DNA from 3 places in the Iodobacter ciconiae genome. Region 3 is predicted to be linked to each of the others. Evidence: predicted binding sites of a transcription regulator. Region 3 holds the regulator's gene; each other region holds the start of a gene.
What was found. Region 3 encodes FNR, which switches genes on or off when oxygen is low (the NO sensors DNR and NnrR bind a similar motif). Its sites were predicted from a motif close to TTGATNNNNATCAA; they were not measured.

Region 1 (4,806 bases), 1.5 Mb from region 3:
CATTAAAGACACGGGCGACTCCTGTTTTGCCTTTAAACGGGCTTTCCGACACATTAAACTCCATTAACACCGACAGGCGCTGCAGTAAAAATTTCTCGGTACGCAATATATTGCATCAGCATGATCACCGGCAAGACAATCAATAACCCCAGCAGTAATGTAAATACTGATAAAAAACACAAGGCAATCGTGACCAGCCCACTCACTAAAAACGCCTGCCAGTTGCGGGTAATGCCTGCAAATGAAAGCTTCATCGCCTCGAAGGCAGAATAACCATCAAACAATATTAAAGCAGGGGCAAACCACACCGCACACATCACTGGCGTCATTAAAATAAGGCTCAGCGAGGTATGTAAATACAGCGATTTCATTTGCTCTGGCGTAGGCAAGCTTCCGGCTGGAATATCAACAAGACTGGCCTGGCTGCCAAATAAGCCCAGCACAACCGTGACCAGCATCGCAGCAAGCACATTAATTAAACCCACCCATAGCAGGGGTTTTATTTCACCGTGAAATGCAGCAAATAAATCCAGAGGGCCAACTCTGTTACCTGCATCGCACCGTTTAGCCGCCAAATATACTCCGCCCGACAATACCGGAGATACCAGGGTATAGGCCAAAGCGCCTACTACAGGCAGCACACCTGCCAGCAAAGCTAAAACAAAAAATTGCAGGACGATGACAATCCATATTCCCGGCTGACGACGAAACAACTTAAATCCATTCACACACCAATACCAGCCACGATTCGCCGCAAGGCGACGTGGCTCAGGTAAGAGATCAATTACGCTATCGTTTTCCATGATGTTCCCACTACAACTCCGGCAAGGCTTGAAGGATACGTGAACCCTTAATTTACTCAAAGGTAAACATATCAACTTACAGAATTTGAAGTCCCCTTCCTAATAAACTTCTCGTCAGAGTGGCTTATCTATTCTTTCCACGAGGTAGATCCATACAGGAAATCAGTTCACCTTAATGACAAAATCAGCCATGCATTGTGCTGGTTCTGCATAAAAGTTTAATTTCAGAAGCAATAACGATGCGATAGTGTTACGCACTTATCACGGACAAAAAAAAGCCACATGATCTGCACCATGTGGCTTTGATTAAAACTAAAAATTACGCAGCAACACACTTCAAAGCGTGGCGGGCAATCATCAGCTCTTCATTTGTTGGAATGATATAAACCGGAACACGGCTGCCTGGCAATGAAATACAACGCGCTTCACCAGAGCGTTTTGCATTTGCAACTTCATCAATTTCCACACCTAACCAGCGCAATTCATTACATACAGTGGCGCGGGCAATATCGTCGTTTTCGCCGATACCTGCAGTAAACACCAGCGCATCAAAACCTTGCATCGCAGCCGCTAAAGAAGCCGCTTCGCGCACAACACGGTGAGCAAAGTAATCAACAGCAAACTTAGCATGCGGATCTTTGCTTGCATGCAGATCACGCATATCGCTGGAAATACCCGACATACCCAACAGACCGGATTGCTTATAGATCAGCTCTTCAATTTGTGAGGCATCCATTTTCAGATGGCTCATAAAGTGCAGAATTAAAGCAGGATCGATCGTGCCGCAACGGGTGCCCATAGGCAGGCCTTCCAGCGCGGTAAAGCCCATTGTTGTTGCCTGGCAATGACCATTTAGCAATGCCGCCATCGACGAGCCATTACCCAGATGGGCCACAACGGTGCGGCCTGCTGCTGCCTTGGCATCAATCGCAGGCAGAACACTGGCAATAAATTCGTAAGAAAGGCCGTGAAAACCATAACGGCGAATACCATGCTTTTCAGTAAACTCATATGGCAAAGCGTATTGCTGCTCGATTTCAGGCTGAGTGCGGTGGAAAGCGGTATCAAAACAAGCCACTTGCGGCACGGTTGGTAAAAGCTGAGCCAGTACGCGCATTGGCATAATATTGTGCGGAGCATGCAATGGAGCCAGAGCAATGGTTTCGTCCAGGCCCTTTAATACTTCTTCAGTAATGCGCACCGGCTGGCAAAAGCTCAGGCCACCGTGCACTACACGATGACCAATCGCAGCAATCGTACGGCCTTCAATACGGCTGTTGAGCCAGGCCAGCATATGACGCAATGCAGAGTCGTGGTTCTTAGGCATATCTGCCGGCATAGATTCAGAAACCAGCTTATTGTCATCCGCATCTTTTGCTACAAACTTCGGATCAACATAAATACCGTCTGCCAGGCCTTTAAAGAGCAGAACAGGATCAGCCGCGCCGGTTTCAAACAGGGAAAACTTGATGCTGGACGATCCGGCATTAATAACTAAAACCAACTCACTCATAAACTGCTCCTTAATATTACGCTGGCGGTGATAAGAATCAATCTCATCAAAAATAGATTATTACTCATAATTGCACTTTAAAGTCATCATAAACAGGTGCAAATCATATGAGCCAGACTTAAATTGCCACAGGATAGACTTTGCTTACACACAACTCGTTGTGGCTGCGATAATATCCATGGACACGGGCCTGTGCTTATTAATCGGGCCCAATGTTAGAAACTGCAATGCTGCACTGCAATGGAATAATTACTAATGCATATTCTAAGCAGTAGTTAATTGCAACAGTATTGGTCAAAATCAAGCAAAATCATTGAAAAATAGGTGCATATTCACCATGAGTACATTCACCACGCACCTGATTTGCGTTCCCGAGCTGGAAGAAACCGCCAGTGTCAGTGCCGTGCACATCCTGCCCGGCCACCATGTGCAGAGTGATACATTACTTTTGACCTTAGTTTGTGGTAACAGTGAAATTGAAATCTGCGCTCCGGAAGCAGGATTGGTCTCCCATATAATGGTCGAAACCAAGGAAACCGTGCAATGCGGCGATCTTTTATTACAAATGGAAATTGAAGAAGAACCCACTCAGATATTTGGTGCAGAAGCCACTTTTACCAGTGCCTGCCAGTTGGACTGGCCTCATCAGCCGCTAGCAGGCACACTCAGCGTCAGTCTTAGTGCTGCCAAGCTCGCTGCCAGGCTGGGGGCAGACCTCAGCCGCATTGCAAGCCAGGGCGAATGTATTGAAGAAGCGGATATAGAAGCCCATGTCCGCTCCATCATGCTGCAATGGCAGCAAACTCATCCCCACTAAAATTACGCCTTCTCTAATTGATCCATGATTGCAACAGGATCTTGGCTCGCCGCTAAAACAGCACGCACTTTATTAAAAGCGGCGCTTGCCTCCACGGGATGCTTACCATAAGACACCACACTGGCATGCCTCCAGCCCGCAGATAACAAAGCGTTGCGCTTAAAAGTTGTACCTTCAACACCTCCTCCACCCAGTTGCATCAAAGCTTGTTCAATCAGCACATGAGGCAAGGGAGTTCGAGAAATAATATTAAAATGATCGGGAATAACTTCATCAAATTGCATGGCCTGACTCCAATATCAATAAATGACGCATTGTCAGTAAATGACCTGTATCTTTCGCACCCAGTAAAAAACTGCTGAAGTAAAGCTGCATCAGAAAAATGATCCGGTGCATCAGGGCATTTTCAATACTAGTAAAGAGCGGAGCCAAATCCAGTAATTCCTCACCGCAGGTGAAGTAGAGTTGCTGTAAAGCTTGCTCTGATTCAGAAAGCACAAACACCCCGATAAACGGGGTGTTTGCTTATTCACACAATAAAAACTTAAATATGCACCTTGGCAATGGCCCGGCGATCTGCAACGGCCTTAGCCAAATCTGCCAGCATCGTTTCAGTTTGATCCCAGCCAATACAGCCATCGGTAATTGATTGACCGTAGGCCAGCGGCTGGCCTTCTACATGATCCTGACGGCCACCCACAATATGACTCTCAACCATGACACCAAATATGCCGTTATTGCCACGGGCGAGCTGGGCGCAAACATCTGCCGAAACATCAATCTGGCGACGATAATCCTTGCTGCTATTGGCATGGCTAAAATCAACCATTACTTTTTGCGGCAGACCAGTGGCAGCCAAATCTGCCAGTGCAGAGCGTACATGATTAGTGTCGTAATTTGGCTCTTTACCACCACGTAAAATGATATGGCAATCAGGATTACCGCCAGTCGCCACAATCGCAGAATGCCCCATCTTAGTAACGGACAAGAAATGGTGTGACTGGCTGGATGCACGAATCGCATCAAGTGCAATTTTTAAATTACCGTCAGTCCCATTTTTAAAGCCAACCGGGCAAGATAATCCTGAAGCCAGCTCCCGGTGCACCTGGGATTCCGTGGTACGCGCACCAATGGCACCCCAGCTCATCAGATCCGCCATATATTGCGGCGTAATCATATCGAGGAACTCGCCGGCAGTCGGCATACCATCATTATTCAAATCAACCAGTAATTTGCGTGCAATACGCAGGCCATCGTTGATATTAAAGCTGCCATTCAGATAAGGATCATTAATCAAGCCTTTCCAGCCAACCGTTGTACGTGGTTTTTCAAAATAAACCCGCATCACGATCTCTAGATCATTCCTATGCAACTCGCGCAGCACTTTAAGCTTAGCGCCGTATTCATGCGCGGCCCCGGCATCATGAATTGAACACGGACCGATCACCACCAGAAGGCGATCATCACTGCCTTGCAAGATACGCTGAATTGCCTGCCGGGTTTCAAAAACAGTGGCAGAAGCAATCTCGCTGACAGGGAATTTCTCCATCACCGCAACAGGGGGAGTAGCTCTTTAATTTCTCGGATACGGACATCATCTGTTTGATATTGCATATTCTTCCCTAGAGCGGCGGCCTCGCGTGGCGACAAGCAGATCATAAAAGGAAGAGATT
Region 2 (4,806 bases), 460 kb from region 3:
TCAACGCTGTCACGGGTAGCCACAATACGGCCATAGCGAATTTTCTTTTCTTTGAGCTCACGGCGAACATCACCTGCTGTTTTTTCCAGCGCCTTATCAACAGCCGCTTTCATATCCACTTCAAGCAAAAAGTGCACACCACCACGTAAATCCAGACCCAGTGACATGGGCTTAGCGCCCAGTTTTGTCAACCAGGACGGCGTGTCTGACAAAAGATTTAAAGCCACGCTGTAATCATCACCCAGCCTGGCCTGTAAAAGATCTTTGGCCTTAAGCTGAACTTCCGTGTCTTTAAAGCGAAACTTTACCGATGTGCCATCAAAGAAGACATCTTCGGTTTTAATACCAGCCCCCTTCAAAACAGCCTCGGCATTTTGCTGAAGCGCGGCATCGACCTTCACCGTAGCGCGAACGCTGGCAATTTGTACTGCCGGGCTTTCACCAAACAGATTAGGCAAGGTGTAGAGCGCTGCCAAAGCAACACTCAGAATAATTAATAGGTATTTCCAAATCGGGTAGCGATTCATGGCAGGACCCAGAAATGCACAAAAGGCGGCACAGTTGTTCAACACAACCATTGCCGCCTAATTGGGCTTTACTTGTTATTTTTAATAGTGCCTTTTTCCAGACGCGCAGCAACAGCAGCACGTTGGAACAGGATTTCTACGCCATCAGCCAGCTCAAGAGTGACATACTGCTCATTCACCTTGGCAATGCGGCCAGCCATGCCACCACTGGTCACAACTTCATCGCCTTTAGCCAGGGCAGCCAGCATGGCTTGCTGTTCTTTAGCGCGTTTTTGTTGTGGACGAATCAACATAAAATAAAACAAAACAAAAATCACGATCATGGGAAGAAAAGACATAAAGTCCATTCCTGCCGCCGGTGCGGCACCTTGAGCAAATGCGGGTGCAATGAACATATCGAGTCGGTTCCGTGTCAATAATGCAAAGCGCCCCATTCTAGCCGGTGAACCGCACAAAATCTACCCGGTTTTGTTGCCTTGAGCATCAACGCGACTTTAAAACGGCATCATATGCTCTTTGACCGGAACGGCTTTGCATTTCGTAAAAAGCAAAGGGAACTTTCGCCTGGCAAAATAGTCTGGCCAAAAAACAGCAAATTTTCGGGAATCCCAAAGGTGAAAGGGCAAAAGCTTGCCACACAATCAAATACCAATCAGAACGCCATCTGCTTGGCCCAGAAACGCTCCATCCAGCTTTTTTTATGACTCGTCGCTTGCGCGCTGCACGATAAAAAATGCTTGGTGTAGCGCTTGTCACCTTCCATAATATGATTGATCAGCCAGTTTCTTAAGAAATGCATTAATTCAAAAGTAATCGCCTCACCACCAAGTAAACGAGCCTGTAAATCGTTCATCTGTTTTATTAAATCTTCGTGACACCGCTTGTGCTCATCGTAATCGGGGTAGCCCAAAATACGCATTAAGCTTTCTTCCACCATAAAATGAGACCGGGTGTAATCGGCCAGCCTGCCTAAAATATGCCCCGACGCCTCGCTGCCATGGTGCAAACGAATCGCATCGTGCAATACATTGAGCAGATCAATGAGTACTTTATGCTGCTCATCAATTTCCTGAATACCGACCGATAACTCATCACTCCACTCAAAAAAGACAGGCATTTCGTGTTTATCCTTGTTTATCTGTATGCGGTACATTACTTAACGAAGTACCATTGTAACATTGACCCACATCAAACCTCACGCAAGACTAGGGAAAGCCTGAATAATTATTCAGTCAATAATTCCACCTCAAAGATTCAAAGCCAAGCACCCTTCAAGCAAAAAATTCCGCTAAATAACCACCACAGGCAGCAAAAGCATTCTCAAAAGAAGGCGAGAATGCGACAATACGGGGGAGAATCCCATTAGGTAAGAAAAAATGCCCTGGCAAGAACTACGTATCACCACTGAATCATCCCAGGCAGAACGCCTTTCCGACGCACTTTTTGAGCTGGGCGCATTGTCCGTAAGTGTTGAAGATGCCGCAGCAGGGACCGATGCAGAAAAGCCGATCTTTGGTGAGCCGGGAGAGCCGGTCGATCAAATGTGGGAAAACAGCGTGGTGCTCGCCCTTTTTGATGAAGATATCGACACCAGCCTGATTGTCACCGCAGCAAGTAATACTTTGAAGATAGCTATTCCACCCCACGATGTGGTGCGCGTTGAAGAGCAGGACTGGGTTCGCCTCACCCAATCACAATTTAATCCCATCCCCATTTCCGAGCGGCTTTGGATCACCCCGACCTGGCACGAGTGCCCGAATACCGGGGCGATCAGCATTCAGCTCGATCCAGGTCTGGCTTTTGGTACGGGTAGTCATCCTACAACACGTCTTTGCCTGAAATGGCTGGATAATCACCTTACAAGGGGCGAAACCTTACTCGATTATGGCTGCGGCTCTGGAATTTTAGCCATTGCAGCCATGAAACTCGGTGCCGCCTCGGCAGCGGGTGTAGATATTGATCCACAGGCCATGACCGCATCCAGACAGAATGCAGAACAAAATACAGTTGAAGTGCAGTTTTATCTGCCAGACGCAGAACCCGCCGAGACCTATGATGTCGTGATTGCCAATATTCTAACCAATCCACTCAAAGCTTTAGCCCCTATGCTGGCTGCTAAAGTAAAAATGAACGGTCGCATTACGTTGTCCGGTATTCTGGCCGAGCAAGCTGATGATGTGATCACTATCTACAGCCAATGGTTTGCAATGAACGCTCCGCAAGCCGAAGAGGGCTGGGTTTGCTTATCAGGTATTCGTAAATAAACCGCATGAACGATATTACCCGTTGCCCAAACTGCCAAACCGCTTTTCGTGTAACGGCAGCACAGTTGCAAGCCCACCGGGGCAAGGTTCGCTGCGGGCGTTGCGCCTTTATTTTTAATGCGACCAAGAGCCTGGAAAGCGAAACAGAGCCTGCCATCACTTTAACGGTAGCGCCTGCGCCAGCCGTCTCTGGGGTAAGGCCCCCTGCCACACCAAAGGCCAGCCCGGCTCAGCCTCAGCCTCAGCCTCAGCCTCAGCCTCAGCCAGCAGAGCGTGCCCGCTCTAAGCTGATTGTGCCAGATACGCCTGTCACGGAACCTGAAGCGAGCTTTGTGGCACAACCCAAAACAGCCAAGGTTGCAACGCCCCCAGGCCCAAACCGGATCAAAGCGCCTTCGGCAGCAAACACGAGTCAGAACTATCGCCCTATCTACGCCGAAGTCGATGAAATGCCGACTCCTGCCCGCTCGCGCTGGCAAGGGCTGTGGATCGCCGCCTGCCTTATTCTGATTTTTAGCTTTGCCGCACAGCTCGCTTATCAGCAGCGCACCAAGATATCGATGGAATTCCCCTGGATGCGCCCCAAGCTTATTACGCTCTGCCAGGCACTTGGCTGCAGCATGCCCTTACCCGAAAATACAGAAATGCTGCGCTCCGAATGGTCGGAACTCAGTTATGTGCCCGAGTTTCCAAACATCATCCAGCTCAATGCCACATTACGTAATCTTGCCCAGTACGAGCAGGCACTGCCTATGCTTGAGGTGACGCTCACAGATGATCAGGAAAGAACGGTGCTTAAAAAAATATTTAAACCTGCTGAATACCTGAACGGACATGAAAAAAAACAGCTAAAGTTTGATGCGCAAGATGATTTACGGGCTTTTCTACAAATCGATTTAGGTGAGCTGCACTCCACTGCCTACTCTATATATTGGTTTTATCCCTAGCCATTGTCCTGTATAAATAACAGGGCATCGCATTTAAAACCAATCTGTATAACTCAATAAATATACGGGACCGGTCATGGCTACAGTCTATTTAAACCATACTGAAATCAATGTCGGGGGACAGTTCCCCGTTGTTGGCGAATACGCTCATAGTTTTTTATTAGTCGACTCAGGCATGATCGATGTGCCGCTTTCGCGTTTCGCCGGTAAACCCAAAGTCATCGCAGTCATTCCGAGTATTGATAGTGAAGTCGGCCTGATGATTGCCCGCCAGCTAGATCGCCTATCTGCCGACTGGCCGGATTGTGTCATTTTAGTGGTATCTGTAGACACGCCTTATGCCCTGAGCCGTGCAATGGAACAAGAGCGCTTTCGCCGGGTTCAGCTGCTGTGCACATTACGTGGCCGGGATTTTCATAAAGACTATGGCGTAATGATTACCGATATACCGCTTTCCGGCTTTATGGCCACAGCGCTGATTGGCTTGAACACTTACGATATTGTTACCTATAGCGAGCTGGTTTCTGATTTAAGCTCTGAGCCAGATTACGGCGCGATGGCAGAATGTTTATTCCCGCCCGTTGAGGAAGAAGCAGAACAAATCGTTGACGATGCAGAACAAATAACCAAGCTGGAACGCTACACTCCTGATAACTGATCAAAGCCAACTCAGCACCTTGCATTGCAATTAAAAAATCAATGACCACAAAACGGAGATTACCTATGTCTGCAGTAACGCTTGGCGGCAACACCATCCAAATCAAAGGTACTTTTCCTAAAGTAGGCGACAAGGCTCAGGATTTCAGCCTGGTTGCAAAAGATTTATCCGATGCCACGCTAGCCACATTTGCGGGTAAAAGAAAAATACTGAACATTTTCCCAAGCGTTGATACCGGCGTATGTGCTGCCTCGGTTCGCCGTTTTAACGAAACAGCTTCCAGCTTAAAAAATACAGTTGTGCTTTGCATCTCAGCTGACCTGCCATTTGCACAAAGCCGTTTTTGCGGTGCCGAAGGCCTGGAAAATGTAGTGAGCTTATCTACCATGCGTGGCCGTGAATTTTTAAGC
Region 3 (4,806 bases):
GGGCTCCCAGGTTGTTTCAGCAGAAGGCTCGATCCGTATCTTGGCAAGGGCTGGTCTCGTAGCAGCACTTGGTGGGTCTTCATTTAAAGTAGGCTCAATGCGTGGAGCTGGTTCGGGTTTAGTCTCTAGCTGAAATAGGCGCGGGCTGGATTTAATATTATTGTTGGTTTTGGGGCTGCGGCCAGTCACTGGTGCAGCTTCGGGGGCTTTACCATGAATATGCAGTAAACGCTGATGAATTTCTTCACTGGCAATGAGGGGTAAAGCCGCTGGCGCCGCAGGAGGTGGCTGCTCGATATGGCGTTTTACCCTGTGATCACTTTGCAAGTGCTGTTTAATTTGCGGTAAATCAATGAGTGGCAAAGGGGGGGCAGCGGTGGTGGCAGGCTGGCTTTTAAGGTGAGAGAAGAGCTCCTCCCGGCAAATAGCTTGTGAGTTTTGCGTTGTTGTTTCAATAGATTTAAGAGAGGCAGATTTAAGCAGATTGACTACCGGGCGTCTTGCCACAATGGGCATGGCAGGGGCGGTGGGCGTGGCTCTATCGTGTTCTGGTGTTTTTACTGCTGGTAAAGTAGACACCGCCGGAGAGCCAATAGATTCATCCCAATCCTCTTCTGCGGGCTCTTCAGTTTCATCCAGATGCACGGGATCAAACTGGGCCTTGATACTATCAATAATAGCTTTCGCACCGGTTTCTATCGCCAAGCCCGTTTTTTCCAGAATGACACTCCAGGGGGCCTGGCGCCAAAGCGGAACACCCAAGCCCAAACCAATGGCAAATAAGAGCGCTGATAAAATGGCTGAATAGCTTAATAAGCTTTGCCCTGCTGCTAACGTGCTGAGCGCAACAGTGAAACCAAGGTATTCAGTTGCAGACTGCTTTTGCTGTTTCCAGGCTCGCTCTAAAGCAAAAAATGCGCACAACCAGGCGGCGAGGGCAATATGACGGTTAAAGCCTAACAGTGCGATCAAAATAAACGCAGGGCAAAGCCAGGCTAAACGGGCTGTTTGCAATAAGTGATTGATTCGGGATATGAATCGAATTGACATGTTTTACAAATCCAAGACAGCAAAAATAAGCAGACTCGGCATTATCCGCTTCCTTGGGAAGAACGCCAATCAGCAAAAAGGCCAGAGCTTGGTGTAACTTGTCGTGGTGGTACGAGTTAAAAGCACACCCGTTCTATATAGGGCGGGCATTTTGTATGCGAATGCCTGTGATTTAGCTTATTTGATTGGCGTTTATATGGGACAGATATTGATTTGTTTATGGTTGATTTTTGCAATTTAAAAGTTGTATTAATAGCTGGGCCAGCGCAGCAGCAGGTTCCTGGTTCTCAGCCAGATCAAACAGGGTAAGCTGATGATGGAAGGCTTGATGGCTTCTGTTGTTTGCTAATACTGAATATGCTTTGCAAAGCGCGGCAATTTCCTGTGATTGCGTGGCCTGTAATTTAGCGAATGCATTTAAATCTACTTTAGAAGAGGGCTTGCCATCGGGGGAGATGATTTTCCAGCTCTCAATAAGTGGTTGCATCATAGCGTGTTGCAATAGCGCCAGAAAGCTTGCTGCACCCGCACCTCCGGCATGAAGCCAGCTATTGCGTCCTGCTGGTGCCAGAGCGTCGATAAGTGGTGCGGCGACTTTCAGTGCGGCCTGTGTGCCACTGGCTGCAATCATCCAGCCTAGCTGGGTGGCATACTGAGGTTCTCCAGTGAGGGACAGATCAATATGATGCCAGCCTTGTGTTTCGGCCCAGCGTGCACAGTGTAAATAATCTTCTAAGTTTTGATGTCCGGCAGAAATAAGCAGACCTTTTATGGCGAGTGCAGGAATCTTTGCCTGCATATCGAGCGGGAGCAGCATGAGTTGTGGTAGTTGTAAAGGAGTAAGCCGGGATTGCAATGACTCTAAAATGGCCGCAGGGGCTAAAAACAGAACTGGGCCATTTAAAAGGGTCATGGGAGGCTTATTGTTGGCTGTTATTGATGAGTTGCTTTAGCGCATCGGAGTCAATAATTTCAATCAGGCGGTTCTGTACTTTAATCAGGCCATTCTCTTGAAACTTGGAAAGTGAGCGGCTTACGGTTTCTAGTTTTAATCCCAGATAACTGCCGATTTCTTCCCGTGTCATCCGTAAATGAAAACTGCTGGCAGAATAGCCACGAATTGCAAAACGCTGTGACAGGTTCAGTAAGAAGGCGGCGATGCGCTCTTCTGCCTTCATGTTGCCGAGTAACAACATTACGCCATGATCACGGACAATCTCACGGCTCATGAGTTTATAAAAATGATGTTGCAAGACCGGGATGCGGCGACTTAATTCTTCCATATCAGAGAAGGGCAACTCGCAAACTTCGCTGTCTTCCAGAGCAATGGCATCGCAAGTGTGCAGATCAGAGCTGATAGCATCCATGCCCATTAGCTCACCTGCCATATGAAAACCTGTTACCTGTTCGCGGCCATCTTCTGAAATGACACTGGCTTTGAAAAAGCCCAGGCGGATCGCGTAAAGGGAGCGAAAAGGCTCACCAGCGCGGTAGAGAGCCTCACCCCGCTTGATGGGTTTGGCTTGAGTAATTAAGGCATCAAGCTCGCGCATTTCTTCCGCTGAAAGACCGATCGGCAGGCATAACTCACGCAAGCTGCAATTGATACAGCTTTGGCGAAGATGCTTAAGGCTAAGATCACGTAATGGGATGTGAGATGTCGTTGTCATGAGGCGTTTCAATTCATGTTCTCGATATCACGTAGTAAGCACAATTTCTTGTGTAGACTTTGATATCGATCAAGGTTATGAAAAATGAATCTGGGCAAGCTGCACCGATACAATAAAAAGGATGAAACTAGGATGCTCCAGGATAATGTTGCTGTATTACAGCCACTTGATTTTGATCGAAATTTAATTAGCCAGCACAATGGGAAAGGCCCAAGGTACACATCCTACCCCACTGCGGATCGATTTGCTGTAATGGATGCACATACTTACGAGCAAAGTGTACTGCAACAACAGCCGGGCACTCGGATCAAGCCCCTTTCCCTGTATTTTCACCTGCCATTTTGCAATACTATCTGCTATTACTGCGCCTGTAATAAAGTGATCACCAAGGATCAAAGTAAAGCAGATCAATACCTCGATTATCTCCTTAAAGAGGTAAAGTTACAGTCGGCATTATTAACTAAGCGTGGCACGGTTTCCCAGTTGCATTTTGGCGGCGGGACACCTACGTTTTTGAATGACTTGCAATTGAGCAGGTTAATGGAGGGGATTCGCACCCATTTCGATTTAAAGGCTGACGGTGAGTTTTCGATTGAAATTGACCCTCGCAAGGTGAGTGCAGCGACAGTAGCGCATCTAGGAAGTATTGGTTTTAACCGTATGAGCGTAGGGATCCAGGATTTTAATTTAGAAGTTCAGCAGGCGGTTAACCGTGTGCAAAGTGAAGAAGAAACGCGTATTGTGATTGATGCTGCCAGAGCAAATGGTTTTAAATCGGTAAGCATTGATCTTATCTATGGTTTGCCACATCAAAGCCAGGCCAGCATGTATCAAACTATAGAGAAGGTGCTCACCTTACGGCCTGATCGGCTGGCCTTGTATAGTTATGCTCATTTGCCCGAACGGTTTATGCCGCAAAGACGGATTGATGCTGGGCAATTACCCTCAACTGAGGGTAAACTCGATATTCTGCAAAGCAGTGTGAATCAGCTACTGGCTGCAGGTTATGTATATATTGGCATGGATCATTTCTCCCTACCTGATGATGCTTTGGCTATTGCTCAGAGACGCGGGCAATTGCATCGTAATTTCCAGGGTTATTCTACTCACGCCGATTGTGACCTGATGGCTTTTGGTGTGTCGGCAATTGGCAAAGTCGCCAATTGTTTTGCGCAAAATGTAAAAGATTTAGATACGTATTATCAGTATTTAGATGCGGACCGCTTGCCTGTTGATCGCGGTTTGTTAATGGGGCACGATGATTTTTTACGTGGCTCGGTAATTCAATCACTTATGTGCCAGTTCGAACTTGGTTTTCGGTCAGTTGAAGTATCTTATTTAATTGATTTTAAAAGTTATTTTTCAGATGAGTTGAAATTGCTTGCCCCCTATCAGGACGATGGTTTGCTTGTGCTGAGGGATGATTCAATCACGATTACTGCGAAGGGGCGTTTTCTGGTTCGTTCTATTGCAATGGTTTTTGACCGGTATTTACGTCATGCCGCACCTGCAGGGCGCTATTCTAAGTTGATATAAATTGAATGCTTGAATTTGATCTTTTTGCATTATTTCTTGCTGGTCTATTAGGCGGCGGGCATTGTGTCGGAATGTGTGGTGGCATTGTTGCTGCATTTAGTTTGCAACTTCCGGATGGTGCCCGTTGGCATTACCACTTTGGGTTTAATTTTGGGCGCTTATTGGGCTATTGCCTGATTGGCATGCTTGCAGGGCTACTCGGCTCTTTATCCGTGCTGCTTGCCTTGCAGGGGGTTAAGAGTGGCTTATCTATCCTGGCTAATTTGCTGCTGATTTTATTGGGCAGTTATATGGCAGGCTGGTCTTCACAGATTCTTTTTCTGGAAAAAGCAGGGCGTCCGTTATGGAGTAAGATTCAGCCTTATATGAGGCTGTTTTTACCCGTTAAACGTTGGTCAGATACGCTCATTGTTGGCGCACTCTGGGGGTGGCTGCCCTGTGGTTTGGTTTATACCGCGTCATTAAATGCTCTTGCAAGCGCTAGCCCTTGGCATGGTGGGCTGATTATGCTGTCTTTTGGTTTAGGCACTCTCCCCAATTTATTATTGAT

Region 1: a site for FNR is predicted at 2,344-2,357, ahead of EJO50_RS13525 (acetate/propionate family kinase). Genes of this name have one in related genera too.
Region 2: a site for FNR is predicted at 1,706-1,719, ahead of EJO50_RS09075 (bacteriohemerythrin). Genes of this name have one in related genera too.

Annotation. Positions count from the first base shown of each region.
Region 1 is NZ_CP034433.1:3,073,586-3,078,391, reverse strand. It holds gene EJO50_RS13535 (diacylglycerol kinase) at 1-64, opposite strand, end outside; gene EJO50_RS13530 (BPSS1780 family membrane protein) at 54-803, opposite strand; gene EJO50_RS13525 (acetate/propionate family kinase) at 1,123-2,316, opposite strand; gene EJO50_RS13520 (biotin/lipoyl-containing protein) at 2,654-3,133, shown strand; gene EJO50_RS13515 (hypothetical protein) at 3,136-3,417, opposite strand; gene EJO50_RS13510 (hypothetical protein) at 3,407-3,631, opposite strand; partial or broken gene aroG (3-deoxy-7-phosphoheptulonate synthase AroG) at 3,678-4,747, opposite strand.
Region 2 is NZ_CP034433.1:2,066,214-2,071,019, forward strand. It holds gene secD (protein translocase subunit SecD) at 1-527, opposite strand, end outside; gene yajC (preprotein translocase subunit YajC) at 596-922, opposite strand; gene EJO50_RS09075 (bacteriohemerythrin) at 1,180-1,644, opposite strand; gene prmA (50S ribosomal protein L11 methyltransferase) at 1,904-2,791, shown strand; gene EJO50_RS09085 (DUF3426 domain-containing protein) at 2,797-3,738, shown strand; gene tpx (thiol peroxidase) at 3,815-4,396, shown strand; gene tpx (thiol peroxidase) at 4,462-4,806, shown strand, end outside.
Region 3 is NZ_CP034433.1:1,604,607-1,609,412, reverse strand. It holds gene EJO50_RS07040 (DNA translocase FtsK) at 1-1,050, opposite strand, end outside; gene EJO50_RS07035 (hypothetical protein) at 1,268-1,963, opposite strand; gene fnr (fumarate/nitrate reduction transcriptional regulator Fnr) at 1,971-2,720, opposite strand; gene hemN (oxygen-independent coproporphyrinogen III oxidase) at 2,853-4,256, shown strand; gene EJO50_RS07020 (sulfite exporter TauE/SafE family protein) at 4,262-4,806, shown strand, end outside.